Regions from separate parts of the Streptomyces sp. NBC_00483 genome, predicted to be linked through region 4. Evidence: riboswitches for the same ligand, from Rfam matches in the RefSeq annotation. Region 4 holds a riboswitch; each other region holds the start of a gene.
The links. Region 4 has a riboswitch for cobalamin ahead of OHA73_RS06895 (HoxN/HupN/NixA family nickel/cobalt transporter). Riboswitches for the same ligand answer to the same signal wherever they lie in the genome.
Positions count from the first base shown of each region.

Region 1: another riboswitch for cobalamin. It lies ahead of OHA73_RS39305 (CbtB domain-containing protein); the one in region 4 lies ahead of OHA73_RS06895 (HoxN/HupN/NixA family nickel/cobalt transporter).
Region 2: another riboswitch for cobalamin. It lies ahead of OHA73_RS12385 (cobalamin biosynthesis protein); the one in region 4 lies ahead of OHA73_RS06895 (HoxN/HupN/NixA family nickel/cobalt transporter).
Region 3: another riboswitch for cobalamin. It lies ahead of OHA73_RS02815 ((2Fe-2S) ferredoxin domain-containing protein); the one in region 4 lies ahead of OHA73_RS06895 (HoxN/HupN/NixA family nickel/cobalt transporter).

Region 1 covers NZ_CP107880.1:8,787,022-8,791,785, forward strand. The annotation lists gene OHA73_RS39300 (methylmalonyl-CoA mutase family protein) at 1-1,795, opposite strand, end outside; cobalamin riboswitch at 2,003-2,124, shown strand; gene OHA73_RS39305 (CbtB domain-containing protein) at 2,163-2,384, shown strand; gene OHA73_RS39310 (CbtA family protein) at 2,407-3,177, shown strand; gene OHA73_RS39315 (hypothetical protein) at 3,429-3,908, shown strand; gene OHA73_RS39320 (GntR family transcriptional regulator) at 4,016-4,699, shown strand.
Region 2 covers NZ_CP107880.1:2,809,648-2,814,411, reverse strand. The annotation lists gene OHA73_RS12390 (cobyric acid synthase) at 1-1,222, opposite strand, end outside; gene OHA73_RS12385 (cobalamin biosynthesis protein) at 1,219-2,199, opposite strand; cobalamin riboswitch at 2,237-2,378, opposite strand; gene OHA73_RS12380 (hypothetical protein) at 2,456-2,677, opposite strand; gene OHA73_RS12375 (inorganic phosphate transporter) at 2,700-3,974, opposite strand; gene OHA73_RS12370 (lysozyme) at 4,180-4,764, opposite strand, start outside.
Region 3 covers NZ_CP107880.1:673,512-678,275, reverse strand. The annotation lists gene metE (5-methyltetrahydropteroyltriglutamate--homocysteine S-methyltransferase) at 1-1,590, opposite strand, end outside; cobalamin riboswitch at 1,768-1,965, opposite strand; cobalamin riboswitch at 2,073-2,195, shown strand; gene OHA73_RS02815 ((2Fe-2S) ferredoxin domain-containing protein) at 2,257-2,643, shown strand; gene OHA73_RS02810 ((2Fe-2S)-binding protein) at 2,640-3,314, shown strand; gene OHA73_RS02805 (amidohydrolase family protein) at 3,491-4,681, shown strand.
Region 4 covers NZ_CP107880.1:1,599,454-1,604,217, reverse strand. The annotation lists gene OHA73_RS06900 (translation factor GTPase family protein) at 1-1,324, opposite strand, end outside; gene OHA73_RS06895 (HoxN/HupN/NixA family nickel/cobalt transporter) at 1,469-2,587, opposite strand; cobalamin riboswitch at 2,619-2,834, opposite strand; gene OHA73_RS06890 (inorganic diphosphatase) at 2,834-3,352, opposite strand; gene OHA73_RS06885 (GNAT family N-acetyltransferase) at 3,418-3,909, opposite strand; gene rho (transcription termination factor Rho) at 3,939-4,764, opposite strand, start outside.

The DNA of each region.
Region 1 (4,764 bases), 7.2 Mb from region 4:
GGTCGAGCGTGGCGGTGAGCACGGCCACGGCGTCACAGCCGGCGAAGACGTAGGTGTCGACCCCCGCGTACGTTCCCGGGCGGCCCGCGAGGAACACCTGGCCGGCGCCCGCCCCGCGCAGGGCCCGCGCGGTGGCCTCGGCCTCCTCCTCGTACACGGTGTCGCTGGAGCACAGGCACGCCTCCAGCGCCCCGCTCTCCTCGAACGTGCCGTCCGTGACCGGTTCGATGCCGCCCGCCTGGAAGAGGTTGGCGGCGAAGCCGACGCGGGCGGTGTGTGCGGCGGCCGGGCCGAGCGCGGCCAGGTAGACGCGGGGGCGGGCGCCGGTCGCGGCGAGATGCGCGTCGGAACGGGCCCGCAGCGCCTCGAACGCCTCGTCGCGGCGTACGCGCGGCAGGCCGCCGGACGGCGGGGCCGGGGCCGGCTCACGCACGACGGTCTTCTCGGCGAGGCTCGGGAACTCGCTGACCCCGGTGACCGGTTCGCGGCGCGTGGCCAGCTTCTTGCTCCGCGCCTCCCAGGTCGCGGCCAGCCGCTCGCGGACCAGGCCCGAGCGCAGCGCCGCTGCCTGCCCGCCGGCCTTCTCGATCTCCTGGAAGAACTCCCAGCCCGCATGGGCGAGTTCGTCGGTCAGGCGCTCCACATACCAGGAGCCGCCCGCGGGGTCGACGACCCGCGCGAGGTGGGACTCCTCGATGAGGATGGTGGAGGTGTTGCGGGCGATACGGCGGGCGAAAGCGTCCGGCAGACCCAGCGCGTGATCGAACGGCAGCACGGTCACGGAGTCGGCCCCGCCCGCCCCGGCCGCCAGCGACGCGACGGTGGTCCGCAGCATGTTCACCCACGGGTCGCGCCGGCTCATCATCACCGGTGACGTCACCGCGTGCTGGAGCTGCGCACCCGAGGCGGTCGCCCCGCAGGCCTCCGCGACCCGCGCCCACAGGCGGCGCGCGGCACGGAACTTGGCGATGGTCAGGAACTGGTCGGCACTCGCCGCGTACCGGAACTCCAGCTGCCCCAGGGCCTGTTGGACGCTCAGTCCGGCGTCCGTCAGAGCCCGCAGGTAGGCGACGCCGGTCGCGAGGGACGCGCCGAGCTCCTGGGCGGCCGACCCACCGGCCTCGTGGTACGGCAGCGCGTCCACGGTCAGCGCCCGCAGGCCCGGGTACTCGTCGGTGCACAGCCGGGCCAGCGCGACGGCGGGCGCCGCGTCACCGGACTCGCCCGTACGCGCCTCGTGCCCCAGCGGGTCGGCGCCGAGGTTGCCCCGGGCGGCGTCGTGGGCGATGCCACATGTGTCGTAGAGCCGCAGCAGATCCCGCGCGGCGGCGTCGTACTCCGCTCCCGCGTCGAGTACGACGGGCGCCAGATCGAGGTGGACACCGTCGAGCGCGGACGCGAGCGCGGAGACGGGGAAGCGGGCCGATTCGCCCACGGCCAGCCACAGTGACGTGACGCCGTTCTCCAGATCGGCCAGGACCGCACCGGAGTCGGCGACCGTGTGCCGCTGCCGTACGTCCCAGCCGCCGGCCGCGTTGCCCTCGGCGCGCCCGCCGCGTACGAACGGCGCGAAGCCGGGCAGGCCGGGGTCGGGCGCGTTGCTGTCGGCTGTGTACAGGGGCGGGACGCGCAGCCCGTCCTCGAGCGCGGTGGACAGGGCGTACTCCGCCTCGGAGTCCGAGACTTCCTTGCCGGACTTGCGCAGAACACCCGCCACCAGGTGCTGCCATTGCTCAAGGGTCGCGTCAGGAAACTCGGCTGCCAGGGAGAGCCCGTCGTCAGGCAGGACCGTCATGCCCGGATGCTAGGTCAGTCGGCTGCTGAACAGGGCGGGGCGCGAGTGTGACCTTGTTTACCTTGTCCTGAACGCGTCGCCGTCGTATCGGCTGGGAACAACAGGTCCCTTCGGCTGGGAACAGCAGGTCCCTGTTCGCCGACCGGCACCCACGCGAGCGAGTCGTTCGCGCCCCATCTTGGCCATGCACGCGACACGCGGTACGGTCCCAGGGTTATCGACGACAGCACGACGGAAGCCGGTGAGATTCCGGCACGGTCGCGCCACTGTATGCGGGGGCCTTCGGGCCGCTCCGTGAGTCAGACCCGGGCTGTCGTCCCTTGCACCACCGATATGGGACGCGAACTCCCGAAGGAGGCCTTGCGCGATGGCGCAACACGTCGCCCAGCCGACTGCCACCACCCCCGCCATTCCGGCCAAGCTGCCGCTGAAGGTGATCGCCCCCTGGGCTGCCTTCTTCGGCATCCTGATGCTCGTCCTGCTCTACTTCGTCGGCGCCGAACAGGGCGCCACCTCCGTGTTCAGCGGTGCGGGGGTTCATGAATGGGTGCACGACGCCCGACACCTGCTCGGCTTCCCCTGCCACTGACCCAGAGGGATCCGACGCGCTCATGAACTCAACAACCGTACGCAACCTGCTCGTTCGCGGCATGCTCGCGGGCCTCGCAGCGGGTGTGCTCGCCCTGGTGATCGCCTACTGGCTCGGCGAGCCCAATGTGGACAGCGCCATCGGCTTCGAAGGGGCCCACGCGGGGCACTCCCACGGCGACGAGGTCGAACTCGTCTCCCGGAGCCTGCAGTCCACGGCCGGCCTCGCCACCGGAGTCCTCGTCTACGGGGTCTCGTTCGGCGGCATCGCCGCACTCGCCTACTGCTTCGCCCTCGGGCGCGTCGGCCGCTTCGGCCCGCGCGCCACGGCGCTGCTCCTGTCGGGCTGCGCCCTGCTCGCCGTGTACGTCGTGCCGTTCCTGAAATACCCGGCCAACCCGCCCGCCGTCGGCAACGGCGACACCATCGGCAAGCGCACCACCCTGTACTTCCTGATGATGGTGCTCAGCGTGCTCCTCGCCGTCGCCGCGACGATCCTCGGCAAGCGGCTCGCGCCGAGGATCGGCACCTGGTACGCCACCGTCGTGGCGGTCCTCGGCTTCGCCGTGGTGATCGGTCTCGCGTACGCGTTCCTGCCCGTGATCAACGAGGTGCCGGCCCACTTCCCCGCGGCACTGCTGTGGCGCTTCCGGCTGTCCGCGCTCGCCATGCAGATCGTGATGTGGGGCGGATTCGGCCTGCTCTTCGGCGAGTTGGCCGAACGCCTGCTGAACCCGAAGCCGAAGCCGACAACGGCTCCGCCCGCACAGGCGTCGGTGCCCTCGGGTAACTGACCTGCCCCCGAGGCACACGAGAGGGCCCCCGGCACCGACCGGGGGCCCTCTCGCGTTTCACGGACACCACCGATGGGTCGAAGAATCACCCGCGACCGGGCGCTCTGGAGTGAGTCGTATTCAGTGACGACTGGGCCAGGTCTTGTGGGCGCGAGCAGTGTCAGTGCCGGGACGTAGCCTCGGGGTCTCTGTTCGTTCGTGCGTCTTCTGCGTGTGATCGCAGGGGGCGATGTTCCGCAAGGGGTCTGAGCATGGGTTCTGACGTGTCGGTCGACGGGCGCGCCGACTTCGATTTTCTCTTCGGCCGCTGGCGGGTGCGCAACCGCAAGCTGGTGGACGTCGCCGACCTGGCGTGTGAGGAGTGGGTCGAGTTCGATGCGACGTCGGCGATCGAGCCGATCCTGGGTGGGTTGGGGCATGTCGATCGGATATGGACCGACAGCTTCGAGGGGTTCACGCTGCGCCAGTTCGATCCGGAAGCCAAGATCTGGCGGATCTGGTGGGCCTCCAGCACCCGGCCCGGCCATCTCGACCCGGCCATGGAGGGGGCCTTCAGCGACGGCTTGGGTCGTTTCTACTGTGACGACGTTCTGGGCGGTCATGCCGTGAAGGTCCGCTTCGACTGGACCAACTCCTCACCCGACGCGGCCCGGTGGGAGCAGGCGTTCTCCTACGACGGCGGAGCCACCTGGCGCACCAACTGGACCATGGACCTCAGCCGGATCGCGTAGCTGCGGTAGCAGTGGGCGATGGAGTCACGGGGGCCGAGGGGGATTTGGGGAAGCTGGTGGCAGACCCATTGCCCTTGGTCGCTACGGCAGTTACGGTCCAGTCGTATATGACATATGAGATTCCATTTGGGGGCTCGACCTTGCCTGCTTTCAGTCCGGCCACCTTGCCGTCGCGGACCGCGCACGTACTCGAGGCCATCAAGGCGGCGATCCTGAATGGGGAGTTCAAGCCGGGAACCGCGCTGGTGGAGAACGTGCTGGCGGGGGAGTTCGGTGTGTCGAAGACGCCCGTGCGTGAGGCGTTGAAGGCGCTGGAGGGCTCGGGGCTCGTCGTCATCCGGCCGTTCGCCGGCACCACGGTGCGGGAGCTGAGCGAGCAGGACGCGATGGCGGTCTACGACATGCGCCTGCTCCTGGAGCCGGAAGCGGTGCGGCGCAGCGTCGTCGCGGGCAGTGACTTCTCCGGCGCGGCACAGGCGTTGGAGCGCGCGGCGCTTGCCGAGGACGCCTCGACCCGCTCCACCGCCAACAGGGACTTCCACCGCGGTCTCTACGCCGGGTGCGGCAACCCGCTGCTGCTCCGCACGCTCGACGGGCTCCGCGATCAGACGGCGCTCGTCTCCGCGTCCTCCTGGGCCCGGTCACCGTCGTGGCAGGAGGAGTCCCGCGAGCACGCGGCTGTACTCGAGTGCGTGCGGTCAGGGAAGGGCGACGAGGCTGCCACGCTCGTCCGGCGTCACATCGAGGGATTCGTGGCCCGGCACCTTCAGGAGGAGACGCTCACTCACTGAACAGCCGGACAACTGAAGACGAGGTGCGGCCCGTTCACCGCCAAGATCCCGGGCCGCACCTCAGA
Region 2 (4,764 bases), 1.2 Mb from region 4:
CCTCGACGTACTCCCCGAGCGCCTCCCCGACCGGCCGCGCAAGCGTCTTCTCGGCCTCGAACCGCACCCGTACGGGAAGCAGCCCGAGCCCGTCCACGACGCCGGCCCGCGACTCGACCTCGTCCTCGATCGTTTCGCCGAGCACCTGGAACCCACCGCAAATACCGAGCACCGGACGCCCCTCGGCGGCCCGCCGCGCAAGCGCGTCCGCAAGCCCGCGCTCGCGCAACCACTCCAGCGCCCGCACCGTCCCCCGCGTCCCCGGCACCACGACCAGATCCGCGTCGACGAGCTCCTCGGCCCGGTCCACGAACCGCACGACGACACCGGGCTCGGCGGCCAGCGCGTCCACATCGGTGAAGTTCGACATCAGCGGCACCGCACACACGGCGACCCGCAGCACGTCCTCGCCCACGGGCGGCGCCACGACCGACTCCCGTACGGCCCCCCGCAGGGACACCCGGAGCCCGTCCTCCTCGTCGATCCCGAGCCCGTGCTGGAACGGAAGCACGCCGTAAGTGTCGCGCCCCGTAAGGGACTTGAGCATGTCGAGCCCCGGCTCCAGCAGGCTCACGTCACCCCGGAACTTGTTCACCAGATACCCGGCAAGGAGCTCCTGGTCCTCAGGCGCCAGCAGCGCAGTCGTCCCGAAGAAGGACGCGAACACCCCGCCCCGGTCGATGTCCCCCACGACAAGCACCGGCAGCCGCGCCGCCCGCGCAAGCCCCATGTTCACGATGTCGGTCCGCCGCAGATTGATCTCGGCGGGCGACCCGGCGCCCTCACAGATCACGGCGTCATGGGTGGCCCGCAGCTCCTCCAGGCACCCCACCACGGTGTCGAGCAGCGCCGCCTGCCGCCCCCCGTGCAGCCTTTCCCCGGGGGACGACCCCCCAGACCCCCCGAAGAACCCGCGCGCACTCAGCTCGCCCACAGGCTTCCCCATGAGCACGACCTGGCTGCTGCGGTCACTGCCGGGCTTGAGCAGCACCGGATTCATCAGCGCGCTCGGCTCGGCCCGCGCGGCCTGAGCCTGCATGGCCTGCGCCCGGCCGATCTCGGCGCCCTCCCTGGTCACGAACGAGTTCAGGGACATGTTCTGCCCCTTGAACGGCGCGACCTTCACGCCCTGGCGCGCCAGCCACCGGCAGATCCCGGCGGTGACGACACTCTTGCCCGCGTCGGAGGTGGTCCCCGCGACGAGCAGCCCTCCGCCCGTCATCGCCGCCCCCGCGCTCGTATCCGTCGCGCACCCACAAAGACTCGCGCACCCACACAGACTCCCAACGCCAACAGAGACACCCGCCGCGACAAGCGCACGGCCCGATCCACATCACGCACCTCGACCGCGCGCCCCGGCGCGTTCAGCACCGGCCGGTGCTCGACCCGGCCGCCGTACGCCAAGGTCCCGCCGAGCCGCACCCCGAGCGCCCCCGCGAAGGAGGACTCGACGACGCCGGCGTTCGGACTGGGGTGGCGCCGCGCGTCAGCCCGCCACGCGTCCAGCGCCTGCCGGGGGCGGCCACCGGCGAGGACCGCGAGGGCGCCGGTGAGGCGTGCCCCCGGCCAGCCGGCCACGTCGTCGAGGCGGGCCGAGGCCCAGCCGAACCGCCGGTACTTCACGGACTTGTGCCCGACCATCGCGTCGAGCGTGTTCACGGCGCGGAAGGCGACCAGGCCCGGCACCCCGCCGAGCGCGCCCCACACGAGCGCGCCCACGACGGCGTCGGAGGTGTTCTCGGCGACGGATTCGACGACGCCGCGGGCGATCCCGTCGGCGTCGAGCCCCTGCGGATCACGGCCGCACAGTCGGGGCAGCAGCTCCCGCGCGCGCTCCACGTCCCCGGCCTCAAGGGCGGCCCCTACGCCGCGTGCCTCCCGGCCCAGCGAGGTGCCGCCGACGACGGCCCAGGTGGCTGCGGCCGTCAACGCGACGGAGGCGACGGGGGAGCGACGTACGAGACGGGACGCGAGGGCCGCGACACCGGCGGCGCCACCGGCACACACCACGGTGTGCAGGGCGCCCACGCCACGGTGGTCCCGCCAGAGCCCGCGCTCGACGGCCGCGGCGGCGCGTCCGAATCCGGCGACGGGGTGCCCACGGCGCGGATCGCCGAGAAGAAGGTCGGTGAAGATTCCGGCGGCGGCACCGCACGCATACACGCGCTCGTGCCGCCAAGTGCCGCGCGGGGCGAGCATGGCGGTAGGTGTCCTCACTCAGGGTGTCCACGCCCTGGTTCGACGAGACCGGCAGCAAGAGTTCCTGGCTCACCCCTTTGAAGAAGGGGGTTCACAGTGGCGGGACCGCGCCGGATTCGCACCGGCTTCCTCAACTGCTGCCGTATATGGCGGGGGAAGTCCACCACGCTCCGAGTTGGCACGTCAACTTGCTGTTGATCACGCAAGCGGGGTGCGGGACGTCGCGTCCCGCACCCCGCTCACGTATGACTGCGTATCAGGCCACGATCAGATAGATCCCGTAGGCCACGGCCGCCGCGCACAGTGCGAAGCAGGCATACGCCCCGGACGTCGCGACCGCCGCCGAGCCACCGTCACGCGCCGCCGACTCCCGCTTGGAGAGGCCCACGATGCCGAGGGTGAACAGGCCGACGAGGGCCACGGTGATGACGAGAGAGACACCGAAGACGGAGCCGAGGGCCGCCCAGTCGATCTTCATTCCTGTCCTGCTTCCTTCTGCGCTACAGCGTGACGCCGGCGGGGCGCGCGGGGTCGCTCACCGCACCGGCCTTCGGCTGGGCGGGTATTTTCGCCTCCGGCTCGACCGTCTCGACCGTGCCCACCGGCGGCGGGGAGACCGAGGCGATCGCGGTCGTCACGACACCCGGGGCCTCCTGCGCGGGGGCGGTGTGCGGCTCGTCCGCCGTGACGTTGGTGTGGTCGATGGAGTTGCGGCGCGACAGCTTCCAGATGATCGCCGAGCCGGTCACGAGCAGCGCGGCGGTGAGGCCGATGCCCCACGGGCCCTGCTTGGTCAGGAACTCGGCGCCCGCGCCCACGAGGCCCGCGGCCGGCAGGGTCAGACCCCACGCCACGAACATCCGGGTGGCGGTGGACCAGTGGACGACGCCGCCCTTGCGGCCGAGGCCCGCACCCATCACACCGCCGGAACAGACCTGCGTGGTGGAGAGGGAGAAGCCCAGGTGGGAGGAGGCGAGGATCGCGGTCGCCGCACTGGTCTGCGCCGCGAAGCCCTGCTGCGGCGCGAGCTCGGTGAGGCCCTTGCCCATGGTGCGGATGATGCGCCAGCCGCCCAGATAGGTGCCGAGCGCGATGGCCATACCGGCCGAGACGATGACCCACAGCGGCGGGTCGGCGTCGTGCCCGAGCACACCGCCGGTGATCAGGGCGAGGGTGATGATGCCCATCGTCTTCTGCGCGTCGTTCGTGCCGTGCGCGAGGGAGACGAGACCTGCGGAGGCGATCTGCCCGGCGCGGTAGCCCTTGGCGGTCGCCTTCTGGTCGGTCTTCTTGCTGATCCGGTACGTGAGGCGGGTGGCCAGCATCGAGGCGATGCCGGCGACGAGCGGCGCGGCCACCGCGGGCAGCAGCACCTTGGTGACGACCGTGCCGCCGTTGACCGAGGACCAGCCCATCGACATGACCGCGGCGCCGATGAGGCCACCGAACAGGGCGTGCGAGGAGCTGGACGGCAGGCCGAGCAGCCAGGTCAGCAGATTCCAGAGGATGGCGCCTACCAGCGCCGCGAAGATGACCTCTGTCTTGAGGCCGTCCTCATTGATGATGCCGCCGGAGATCGTCTTCGCGACTTCGACGGAGAGGAACGCTCCGACGAGGTTCAGCACGGCGGACATGGCCACCGCCGTCTTCGGCTTGAGAGCGCCAGTCGAGATGGTCGTCGCCATCGCGTTGGCGGTGTCGTGGAAACCGTTGGTGAAATCAAAGACCAGCGCGGTAACGATCACGATCGCTAGGAGCAGCGTGATGTGTTCCATTTACCCAGGCTTCGGTTGGACGTCAGTGGTTCTTTGGAACGTAAAGAGCCCGAGTGAACGGAAGATGAACTGGGCCGGGCGCCCCGGTGACCCGATCCGGAGGGGCTCTGCTCGGCTTGTCACGAGGCGGCGCCGCCGGTTCCGGTTCGAGGTCGCCACGGCCCCGGAACCAAGGGCTCCGGGGACCTTCGGCCGGGCCTTTCGACTACCCCTTCGCGAACCGCTTGAGCTGGGCCATCGAGCCGTTGAAGAGATTCTGGTCACCCGGCAGCCGGCCGCTGTCGGCGTACTGCCAGAACGTCCAGTAGGTCCAGCCTGCCGGTAGTGAGCCGGCGCGCTCGTCGTACCGGGCGAGCCACAACGCGTGGTTGGCGGCGAAGGCCCGGCTGTTGCCGGTGCACTGCTTCCACCATCGCGCGTTGGTGTAGATGACCGGACGGCGCCCGGTGCTGCGGACGATCTCGTTGCTGAAGGAGCTGATCCAGGACACCAGCGTCGACTTCCGCAGCCCGTAGCAGGGGTGCTTGCCCTTGCCGTACGGGTTGTACTCGATGTCGAGCGCGGGCGGCAGCGTCCAGCCGTCGCGCCGCCAGGCCCCGCCGTTGCGTACGAAGTACGAGGCCTGTGCCTTGCCGGAGGACTTCTGCGGCAGCGCGAAGTGGTAGGCGCCGCGGACGATGCCCGCGTTGCGGGCGCCCTTGTACTGCCGGGAGAAGTAGGGGCTCCGGTAGTTCGTGGACTCGGTCGCCTTGACGTAGACGAACCGGGCGCCCTTGTTCTTCGCCTTCTG
Region 3 (4,764 bases), 930 kb from region 4:
GTAGGACTGGACCCAGCCGTGCTGGGTCGCCAGGTAGCCGTTGAGCTGCTCGGCGAAGTACTGGACCATGTCATTGCGCTCGGGCTCGCCGTGCACGAGCACGTCGATGCCGGCCTTCTCCTGGAAGGAGACGACCTCACGGATCTCGTTCCTGATGCGGTCCTCGTACCCTGTGGTGTCGATGCGACCGGCCCTCAAGTCGGCGCGGGCGGAGCGGAGTTCGCCGGTCTGCGGGAACGAGCCGATGGTCGTGGTCGGCAGCAGCGGCAGGTTCAGGAGGGCGCGCTGGGCGGCGGTCCGCTCGGCGTACGGCTGCGAGCGGCGCCCGTCGTCCTCGGTGACGGCGGCGGCGCGGCTCCGCACCGCCGGATCGCGCGTGATGGGCGAGGTGGCGCGGGAGTTCAACGCGGCACGGTTGGCCGCGAGTTCGGCCGCGACCACGCCGGTTCCCCGGGTCAGGCCCTTGGCGAGAGTGGCGACCTCGGTGGTCTTCTGGCGGGCGAAGGCGAGCCAGCGCCGGATCTGCGGCTCGATGTCCCGCTCCACGGACGCGTCCAGGGGGACGTGCAGCAGCGAGCAGGAAGCGGCCACGTCGACGCGCTCGGCGAGCCCGAGCAGGGTGCCGAGCGTGGCGAGGGACCGCTCCAGGTCGTTGACCCAGACGTTGCGGCCGTCCACCACACCGGCGACGAGACGCTTGCCGGGCAGGCCGCCGACGGCGGCGAGTTCGTCGAGGTTGGCGGCGGCGGAGCCGGTGAAGTCGAGGGCGAGGCCGTCGACGGGGGCCTTGGCGAGCACCGGCAGGGCCTCGCCGAGCCGGTCGAAGTACGAGGCGACCAGGAGCTTCGGTCGGTCGAGGAGGGCGCCGAGGTCACGGTAGGCGCGGGCGGCGGCGTTCAACTCGGCCGGGGTGCGGTCCTGCACCAGCGCGGGCTCGTCGAGCTGCACCCAGGCGGCCCCCGAGGTGCGCAGGTCGGTGAGAACCTCGGCGTAGACGGGCAGCAGCCGGTCCAGCAGGGTGAGCGGATCGAAGTCGTCGGCCACGCCCGGAGCGGGCTTCGACAGCAGGAGATAGGTGACCGGTCCGACCAGCACAGGACGGCCGTCCAGACCGAGAGCGAGGGCTTCTCGCAGCTCTGCGACCTGCTTGCCGGAATCGGCGGAGAACACTGTGTCCGGCCCCAACTCCGGGACCAAATAGTGGTAGTTGGTGTCGAACCACTTGGTCATCTCCAGCGGAGCGGCATCCTGGGTGCCGCGGGCCATGGCGAAATACCCGTCCAGGGCGTCCGCCGCGACGGCGGCCCGGTGGCGCTCGGGCACCGCCCCGACCATCACGGTCGTGTCCAGGACGTGGTCGTAGTACGAGAAGTCGCCGGTCGGCACCTCGTCGATGCCGGACGCGGCCAGGTCCTGCCAGGCGGTGCGGCGCAGTTCGGCGGCGGTGGAGTGGAGGGCGTCGGCGTCGACGCGGCCCTTCCAGTAGCCCTCGATCGCCTTCTTCAGTTCCCGGTTCGGGCCCTGGCGGGGGTAGCCGTACACGGTGGCCCGTGCGGCTGCGGTCTTTGTGGTCGCGGTCCTGGTGGTCACGGAAATCTCCTTCGAGAGACGTATCCCTGAGATCCCGGAGGACTTCTGCGGCATGAAGGAGTGACACCACCGTGGCGGCGACCGCGCGCCGCGAGGCACGGGCTTTCGCCGGTATGTGTACGCCGACCCGCCCTCGAGGTCACCGAGATCTCCGCGCACGAGTCGTCCGTGCGCGGGCAGTCGGCAGGTCTTCGGACTCGCGGGCACGCCCACCCGAAAGGGCGGACACCTAGTGACCGTCGCTTCCCAAACCCCTCTTCCGGAGTCCAGTGCGTATGACGGCGGTCGTTCCCACTCACCGCTGCGGGGCAGTCCCGGATTCCCACCGGGTTCCCTCTTGCGACGCCCCGTCTGGCGGGCGGGGCGAACCAGCTGCGTCGTTCACCCTACGGGTCCGCGCCCGGCAGGCGCTACAACGTCCGGCCCGTCGGCCGCTCCGCGCCGGATGGCATGATGACCGTGAACACGGGCGACGGCGGCCCGAGGAAACCGGTGCGAATCCGGTGCGGTACCGCCACTGTGATCGGCGAGCGGATCCCGGAGAGCCACTGCCCCGCGAGGGCGGGAAGGCCGGGACGAGCACGGACCCGAGAGCCAGGAGACTCACGCCGTCGCCACCTCGAAGCAACCCGGGGCGGAACTCCCCGGCGAGAGGGAGGAAACGGCATGCCCGAACGGCTCGCCGAAGTACCGGCACCCGCGGCGGACCGGGCGGTTCCGTGCCGCGTGGTGGTGTGCCGCGACTGCTGTTGCGGCACGGTCAAGGTCACAGGGGATCACGCGGCGCAGACGGCGCGACTGCGCCAGATTGCCCCGACGCGGATCTCCGAGTGCCTGGACGTCTGCGAACAGGCCAACGTGATCGTCGTACAGCCCTCCGCCGCCGGGCGGGCGGCCGGAGCGCGGCCGGTGTGGCACGGTCTGGTCAACGACCGTGACGCCACCGAGGACATAGCGGACTGGGTGCGGGCCGGCGGACCGGGTGTGGCGCCCCGCCCCGAGATCCTGGACCTCTACCTCATCGACGCGCCGGGCAGGGCCAAGACCTCATGAAGTCGACCGACGTGACGCCGGAACAGGTCACCGAGGCGCTGCGCGACGTGTCGAGAATCGGCGGATTCTTCGCCCTCGACACGGACTGGAGACGGCCGTCCGACGCACGGCTCGCGCGCGCCAGTTTCGGCGAACGCGCCCAGGCGGTCAACGACCGCTACAACACGCCCGAACCCCGCATCGGCGTCTCCATCGCACACCTGGGTCTTGCGGCCCGCCTTTGGTCACCGGTCCTCGCCTGCACGCTCGTCCACGGGATCGTGCCGACGATGACCACGGTGGAGTGGTCGGGCGAGGGCTCGGCTCTCCGGCTGCCCCGGCCCGAGGGCCGACGCGCGGCAGAGTTCCCGTCACTCGCCGACGCGGTCCACTCGGAGGTGGACGGCGTCCTGGCGGCGGTCGAGAGCGGCTTCACCACCAAGGTGGCGCCGCGCCTGCTGGCCGGCAATTCCGCGTCGGCGCTCGTCGGATCGGCGGCGCAACTACTCAGGTCCCGGCCCGAGTTGCGCACGGATCTCACCCGCCTGACGCACGAACTGCTGGAGACGGGCCGACTGCGGGGCACGGGCCGGATCACCGGAGCCGATCTCGCGTTCCGGCGGCGCAGCTGCTGCCTCTTCTACCGCGCTCCTGGCGGCGGCAAGTGCGGAGACTGCTGTTTGGCGCGCTGACGGGACGGCGATGGTGCGCTGATGGTGCGGCGATGACGACAAGACACACAAGACACATCAGCGCCGGGGGGACCGACATCCACCAACTCCTCGCTCTGTCTGATGTCCTGTCTGATGTTCTGCCTCCAGTACCTCCAGTAGCCGACGTCCTCGCACGCGAAAGAGAGCCGCGCCTCATGTTGATCACCGCCGCGCAAGTACTGGCCGGACCCGATCGTGACGCTGTCGCCGACGGCGCGGTGCTCGTACGCGAGGGCGTCATCGCCTGCGCCGGCCCGCGCGAAGAGGTCGAGCGCCAGGCGCGGCCCGACGATCCTCGGCTCGCCTTTCCTGCCGGGACCGTGCTCCCGGGCCTGATCGATGCCCACGTGCACCTCTGCTTCGACGCGGGCCCCGACCCCGTCGCCACGCTCCAGGAACAGGGCGACGAGGCGCTGTTCGCCGCCATGACCGGTCGAGCGCAGCAGCTGCTGAACGTCGGCGTCACGACGGTCCGTGATCTCGGTGACCGGGGCGGCCTCGCGGTGCGTCTCGCCCGGGGCATCAGGGAGGGCTCGGTCGTCGGCCCGCGTGTCGTCCCGGCGACGGTGCCCGTCACTCCGCCCGGTGGCCATTGCTGGTTCCTCGGCGGTGAGGTCTCCGGCCCCGATGAGATCCGGCGTCTGGTGCGGCGCAACGTGGAGGCGGGCGCCCAGGTCATCAAGGTCATGGAGACGGGCGGCGGGCTCACCAAAGGTGGGGCCAAGAGCTGGGAAACCCAGTTCTCCGAGGAGGAGTTGGCGGCGCTCGTCGACGAGGCACACCGCGCCGGACTGCCGGTCGCCGCGCACGCGCACGGCGCGGACGGTATCGCCGCAGCGGCCGCGGCGGGGGTCGACAGCATCGAGCACTGCACGTGGATGACGGCCGACGGATTCGAGGTCCGCCAGGACGTGCTCGACCAGATCGTCCAGCGGAACATCTACGTCTGCCCCACGGTCAGCCCGAACTGGCGGATGCTGCCGAAGTTCTTCGGCGCCGAGCGCGCCGAGGCCATGTTCGGCGCGGTGCGTCGGATGGCCGAGGCCGGTGCGCGGCTGATCGCGGGCACCGACGCGGGCGTCCAGCGCGCCGGGTTCGACGGCCTGCCCGCCAGCCTCACGTTCTACGAGCACCTGGGCCTGCCCAACGACCGCATCCTCGCGATGGCCACGACGGAAGCCGCTCGCGCGCTGGGCCTGAACGAGACGACCGGCCAGCTCACTCCCGGCTACAGCGCGGACATCCTCGTGGTGGCGGGCGACCCGCTCGCAGAGCTTGGGGCGCTGCGGTCCGTGGAGACGGTGATCGCGGCGGGCCGACTGCACGGGCCGAGAGACAACGCGTAGCGGGGGAGGCGGAGTTGTTCAGTCCCCGGGGCCCTCGCACGGGTCGTCGCCGGAGGCCAGTGGCCGGGTGTCAGCCGCCAGGC
Region 4 (4,764 bases):
CCTCGACCGCCGCGCCGGAGCCCGTCGGCCGCTCGACGCACAGGGGCGTCGACTCCCGGAACGTCACGTCGAGCCCGAACTCCTCGGCGAGCGTGGACTGCACGACCTCCTTCTGCACCTCGCCGTAGAGCGACAGGAAGATCTCCTGGCGGATGTCGTCCTGGCGCAGGCCGATCAGCGGGTCCTGCTCGGCGAGCTGGGTGAGCGCGGCGAGCAGGGCGCCGCGCAGCCCCGGCCGGTCCGGGTCGACCACCGTCTCCAGAGTGGGCGGCGCGAAGTGGTGCTCCTTGACGGGGACTTGGGGCTCGCCGAGGTCGTCGCCGACACGTACCCCGCCGAGTCCCCACAGGCGTGCCACCTTTCCTGGGCCCGCCTCCGTGCGTGGTGTGTCCGCCCCGTCCGCGAAGACGCGCACCGACGTCACCCGGTCCTCCCCGCCGCCGGGCAACGCGAGCCGTTCGCGCACCCGCAGCGTCCCGGTGAACACGCGGGCATACGCGATCTTCTCGCCGGCCGGACCGCGCTCCACCTTGAACACGCGGGCGGAGAGCGGTAGTTGGGGCAGTTCCTCGGCAGGAGGGAGCAGGCGCGTGATGCCGTCCACGAGGGTGTCGATCCCCACCCCGGTCATCGCCGAGCCGAAGTACACGGGATGCGCCTCGGTGCGCGCCGTCTGCTCGGCGAGCGCGTCGCGCAGTCGGCCGTACGTGACCGACCCCTCGTCCTTGACGTACGCCTCCAGCAGCGCGTCGTCGCGGGCGGAGAGCACGTCGACCAGGCGGGCGCGATGCTCCGCGTCCTGGGCGACGTAGGGGACGCAGAGCGCGTCCCGGCCGCCGAGGCCGTGCGGCACCGTGTTCATCGGGACCACGGCAGGGGTGAGTTTGTGCCGCAGGTCGTCGAGGAGCGCGGCCTCGCGGGCGCCGCCGCGGTCGACCTTGTTCACGAACACCACCGTGGGGATGCGCAGTCGGCGCAGCGTCCGCATCAGGACGCGGGTCTGCGCCTGCACGCCCTCGACGGCCGAGACGACGAGCACCGCCCCGTCGAGGACCCCGAGCACCCGCTCGACCTCGGCGATGAAGTCCGGGTGGCCCGGTGTGTCCACCAGATTGATGTTGGTGTCGCCGAGCGGGAACGACGCCACGGCGGACTTGATGGTGATGCCGCGCCTGCGCTCCAGGTCGAGGGAGTCGGTGCGGGTGCTCCCGTCGTCGACCCGGCCGAGTTCGTCGATCACCCCGGCCGTGTGCAGGAGCCGCTCGGTCAGGCTGGTCTTACCGGCGTCGACGTGCGCGAGAATGCCCAGATTCAGTGTGTGCACTGGCAGTCATGTCCTTGGGGGAGAGGGCAGGGGCCTTCTGAAGGAACATGTCTGCAGAGCGCATGGATCGGTCCTCACGGTCGGGGCGCGCGGGATTGCCCGCTGCATTCAGTGCAGCAGGGGCCGCGCGCCCCGGCAACCGAATTACGCGCCGTCGGCCACCCGCGCCGACCACCGCTGCTCGACCCGCGCCAGGCGCCAGTAGGCGATCGCCGCCGCCCACACGACCACGAACAGGCCCACGATCACGTACCCGACGTTGTCGAGATCGAGACCGGCGATCCAGTCGGTCACCGCGTCGCTCAGGTCGAGCTTGTCGTGCAGGACGCCGACGAGTTCGATCGTCCCGATGAAGAACGCGACCGCGATCGACAGACCGGTGATGGTGAGGTTGTAGAACACCTTGCGCACCGGGTTGGAGAACGCCCACTGGTAGGCGAAGTTCATGAACGTGCCGTCGAGTGTGTCGAACAGGCTCATGCCCGCGGCGAACAGCAGCGGCAGGCACAGGATCGCATACCACGGCAGGCCCGCGGCGGCGCCGCTGCCCGCCATCACCATCAGCGTCACCTCGGTCGCGGTGTCGAAGCCGAGGCCGAAGAGGAAGCCCAGCGGGAACATCTGGCCGGGGCGGGTGATGGACTTGGTGAAACGGCCGAGGATCCGGTTCATGAACCCGCGGGAATCCAGGTGCTCCTCGAGCTTCCGCTCGTCGTAGGAGCCCGCGCGCATCGCCTTGAAGACCTTCAGAATGCCCATCAGGGCAACGAGGTTGAGCGCCGCGATGAGATACAGGAACGAACCGGAGACGGTGGTGCCGACGACGCCGAGCACCTGGTGGGTCCGCGATTCGTCGTTCAGCAGGGTGCCCGCGAGCGCGGCGCCACCCGCGACGAGCGCCGCCATGGCGACCACCACGCTGGAGTGGCCGAGAGCGAACCAGAAGCCGACCGAGACGGGCCGTTTGCCGTCCGCCATCAGCTTGCGGGTGGTGTTGTCGATGGCCGCGATGTGGTCGGCGTCGAAGGCGTGCCGCATGCCGAGCGTGTACGCCGTGATGCCGAGGCCGATACCGAAGGCCTTGTTGCCGACCTCGTAGTGCTCGGGCACGACGAGCAGGAACAGCACGCCGAACGCGACGACGTGCAGCGCGGCGATCACCGCGATCAGGCCCGCGGTGCGCAGCGTGTCCTCGCGGCGCCAACGGAAGGCGGGGGAGGGGGAATTCAGGGCAGGGGTCGGGGAGTCCCCGGGCAGGGTCATGCGTCGATCACGCTCCAGCACCTCGTGGATCACTTCGTGAGATGCCGCGGCCGGTCTCCTGGCTTACGGGCGTGCCCGACGCTCCGGCCTTCCCGGTGGCCGACGGCCGCCAGTGGCGCACAGGGTGGAACGGCGCGCTCCGGACGTCACTGTCCGGAACCCGATCACAGTGGCGAGGGCCGCTCCGGAATGGGCCCCTGAAGGGCCGTCACCGGTCTTCCCGAGCACCACGGCCCGACCACCCTACTACCTCCCTTTTGGCTGACCGGAAGCGCGTTCGCGGGCCCGCCCGATCTCCTTGTACGCCTTCTCCCGGCCCTCCCAGTGGGAGCCGTCGACCGATTTGCCCGGCTCCAGATCCTTGTAGACCTCGAAGAAATGGGTGATCTCCAGGCGGTCGAACTCGGGGATGTCCTCGATGTCCCGGACCGCGTCGTGCCGTGGATCGTGCGCGGGAACGCACAGCACCTTCTCGTCCGGACCCTTCTCGTCGCTCATGACGAACATGCCGATCGCCCGGCACTCGACGACGCAACCGGGGAACGTCGCGTCGCCGGTCAGGACGAGCGCGTCCAGCGGATCGCCGTCGCCGCCGAGAGTGCCCTCGATGTAGCCGTAGTCCGCGGGGTACTGCGTCGACGTGAACAGCATCCGGTCGAGCCGGATCCGCCCGATGTCGTGGTCCATCTCGTATTTGTTCCGTGAGCCCTGCGGGATCTCCACGATCACGTCGAACGCCTCGGCGCGTGCCTGACTGCTGCCCAATGTGGCCTCCTTGCCGCATTCCGACGCCCACGAGTGTGCGCCGTACCGGGCAAGGGCGGAACCCCTCAGGCGGCCGGGGGAATGGGGAATTCGAGTTCGGGTCGGTCCCAGGCGACGGCCGGCGGGCGTGCGAGCACGGTGCCGGTGCGGTGCGCGCCCATGGAGCGGTAGAAGCCCTCGGCGGGCGGGTGCGCGACGACGCGGACGTGGTCGAGGCCCGCGGCCAGCGCCTGCTCCCGCATATGGTCGACCAGCAGCCGCCCGATGCCCCGGCCCTGCGCCTCGTCCGCGACGAACATCAGGTCCAGCTCGGGCGGCGCGGTGAGCAGCGAGTAGAAGCCGAGCACCCGCTCGTCGGCCGGATCCACTGCTACGTAGACGTGATGCGCCTCTACGTAGTCGGGACCCACCCGATAGCCCGCGACCATGGAGGCGTAGGGGTCCCGGTAGGCGCTGGAGCCGCGCACGAGGCGGGTGAGACGCCGGGAGTCCTTGGCGGTGGCCCGCCGGACGGTGATCGAGGGACCCCTTCCACGGCGCGTCATGCTCGCGTTCATGTGCCGAGTATTACGCATCCGGGCCGGGGTCAGGCGGCGGGCACCGTGGACTGCGCCTGGCGCAGGAACGTGGCGTTGTCCGGGGTCTGGCGCAGCTTGTCGAGCAGGGCCTCGTAGGAAGCGGCCGGGTCCCGGCTCTGCAGGGCGCGCCGCAGTCCGCGGACGACGGCCAACTCGGGCGCGGGGAGCAGGAGTTCCTCGCGGCGGGTGCCGGAGGGGGTGAGCTCGACGGCCGGGTGGACGCGGCGCTGCGCGAGGACGCGGTCCAGGCGCAGCTCCATGTTGCCGGTGCTCTTGAGCTCCTCGAAGTAGTAGTCGTCGGCGCGGGAACCGGTGTCGACGAGGGCGGTGGCGAGGATGGTCAGCGATCCGGCCTCCTCGGTGTTGCGGGCCGCGCCGAAGAAGCGCTTCGGGCCGTGCAGGGCGGCCGCGTCGACACCGCCCGACAGGGTGCGGCCGCTGGTGGCGGCCGCGTTGTTGTGCGCCCGGCACAGCCGGGTGAGGGAGTCGAGGAGGATCACCACGTCGCGGCCCTGCTCGGTGAGGCGCTTGGCGCGCTCCACCGCGAGTTCGGCGAGCGCGATGTGCTCCTTCGCCGGGCGGTCGAACGTCGAGGCGTACACCTCGCCGCGCACGGAGCGCCGCATGTCGGTGACCTCCTCGGGGCGCTCGTCGACGAGCACCACCATGAGGTGGACCTCGGGGTGGTTGGCGGCGAACGCGGCGGCGAGCTGCTGCAGCAGAACCGTCTTGCCGGTCTTGGGCGGGGCGACGAGCAGCCCGCGCTGCCCCTTGCCGATGGGCGTGAACAGGTCGACGACCCGTCCGGCGAGCCCCGCGGCCGGGTGCTCGAGG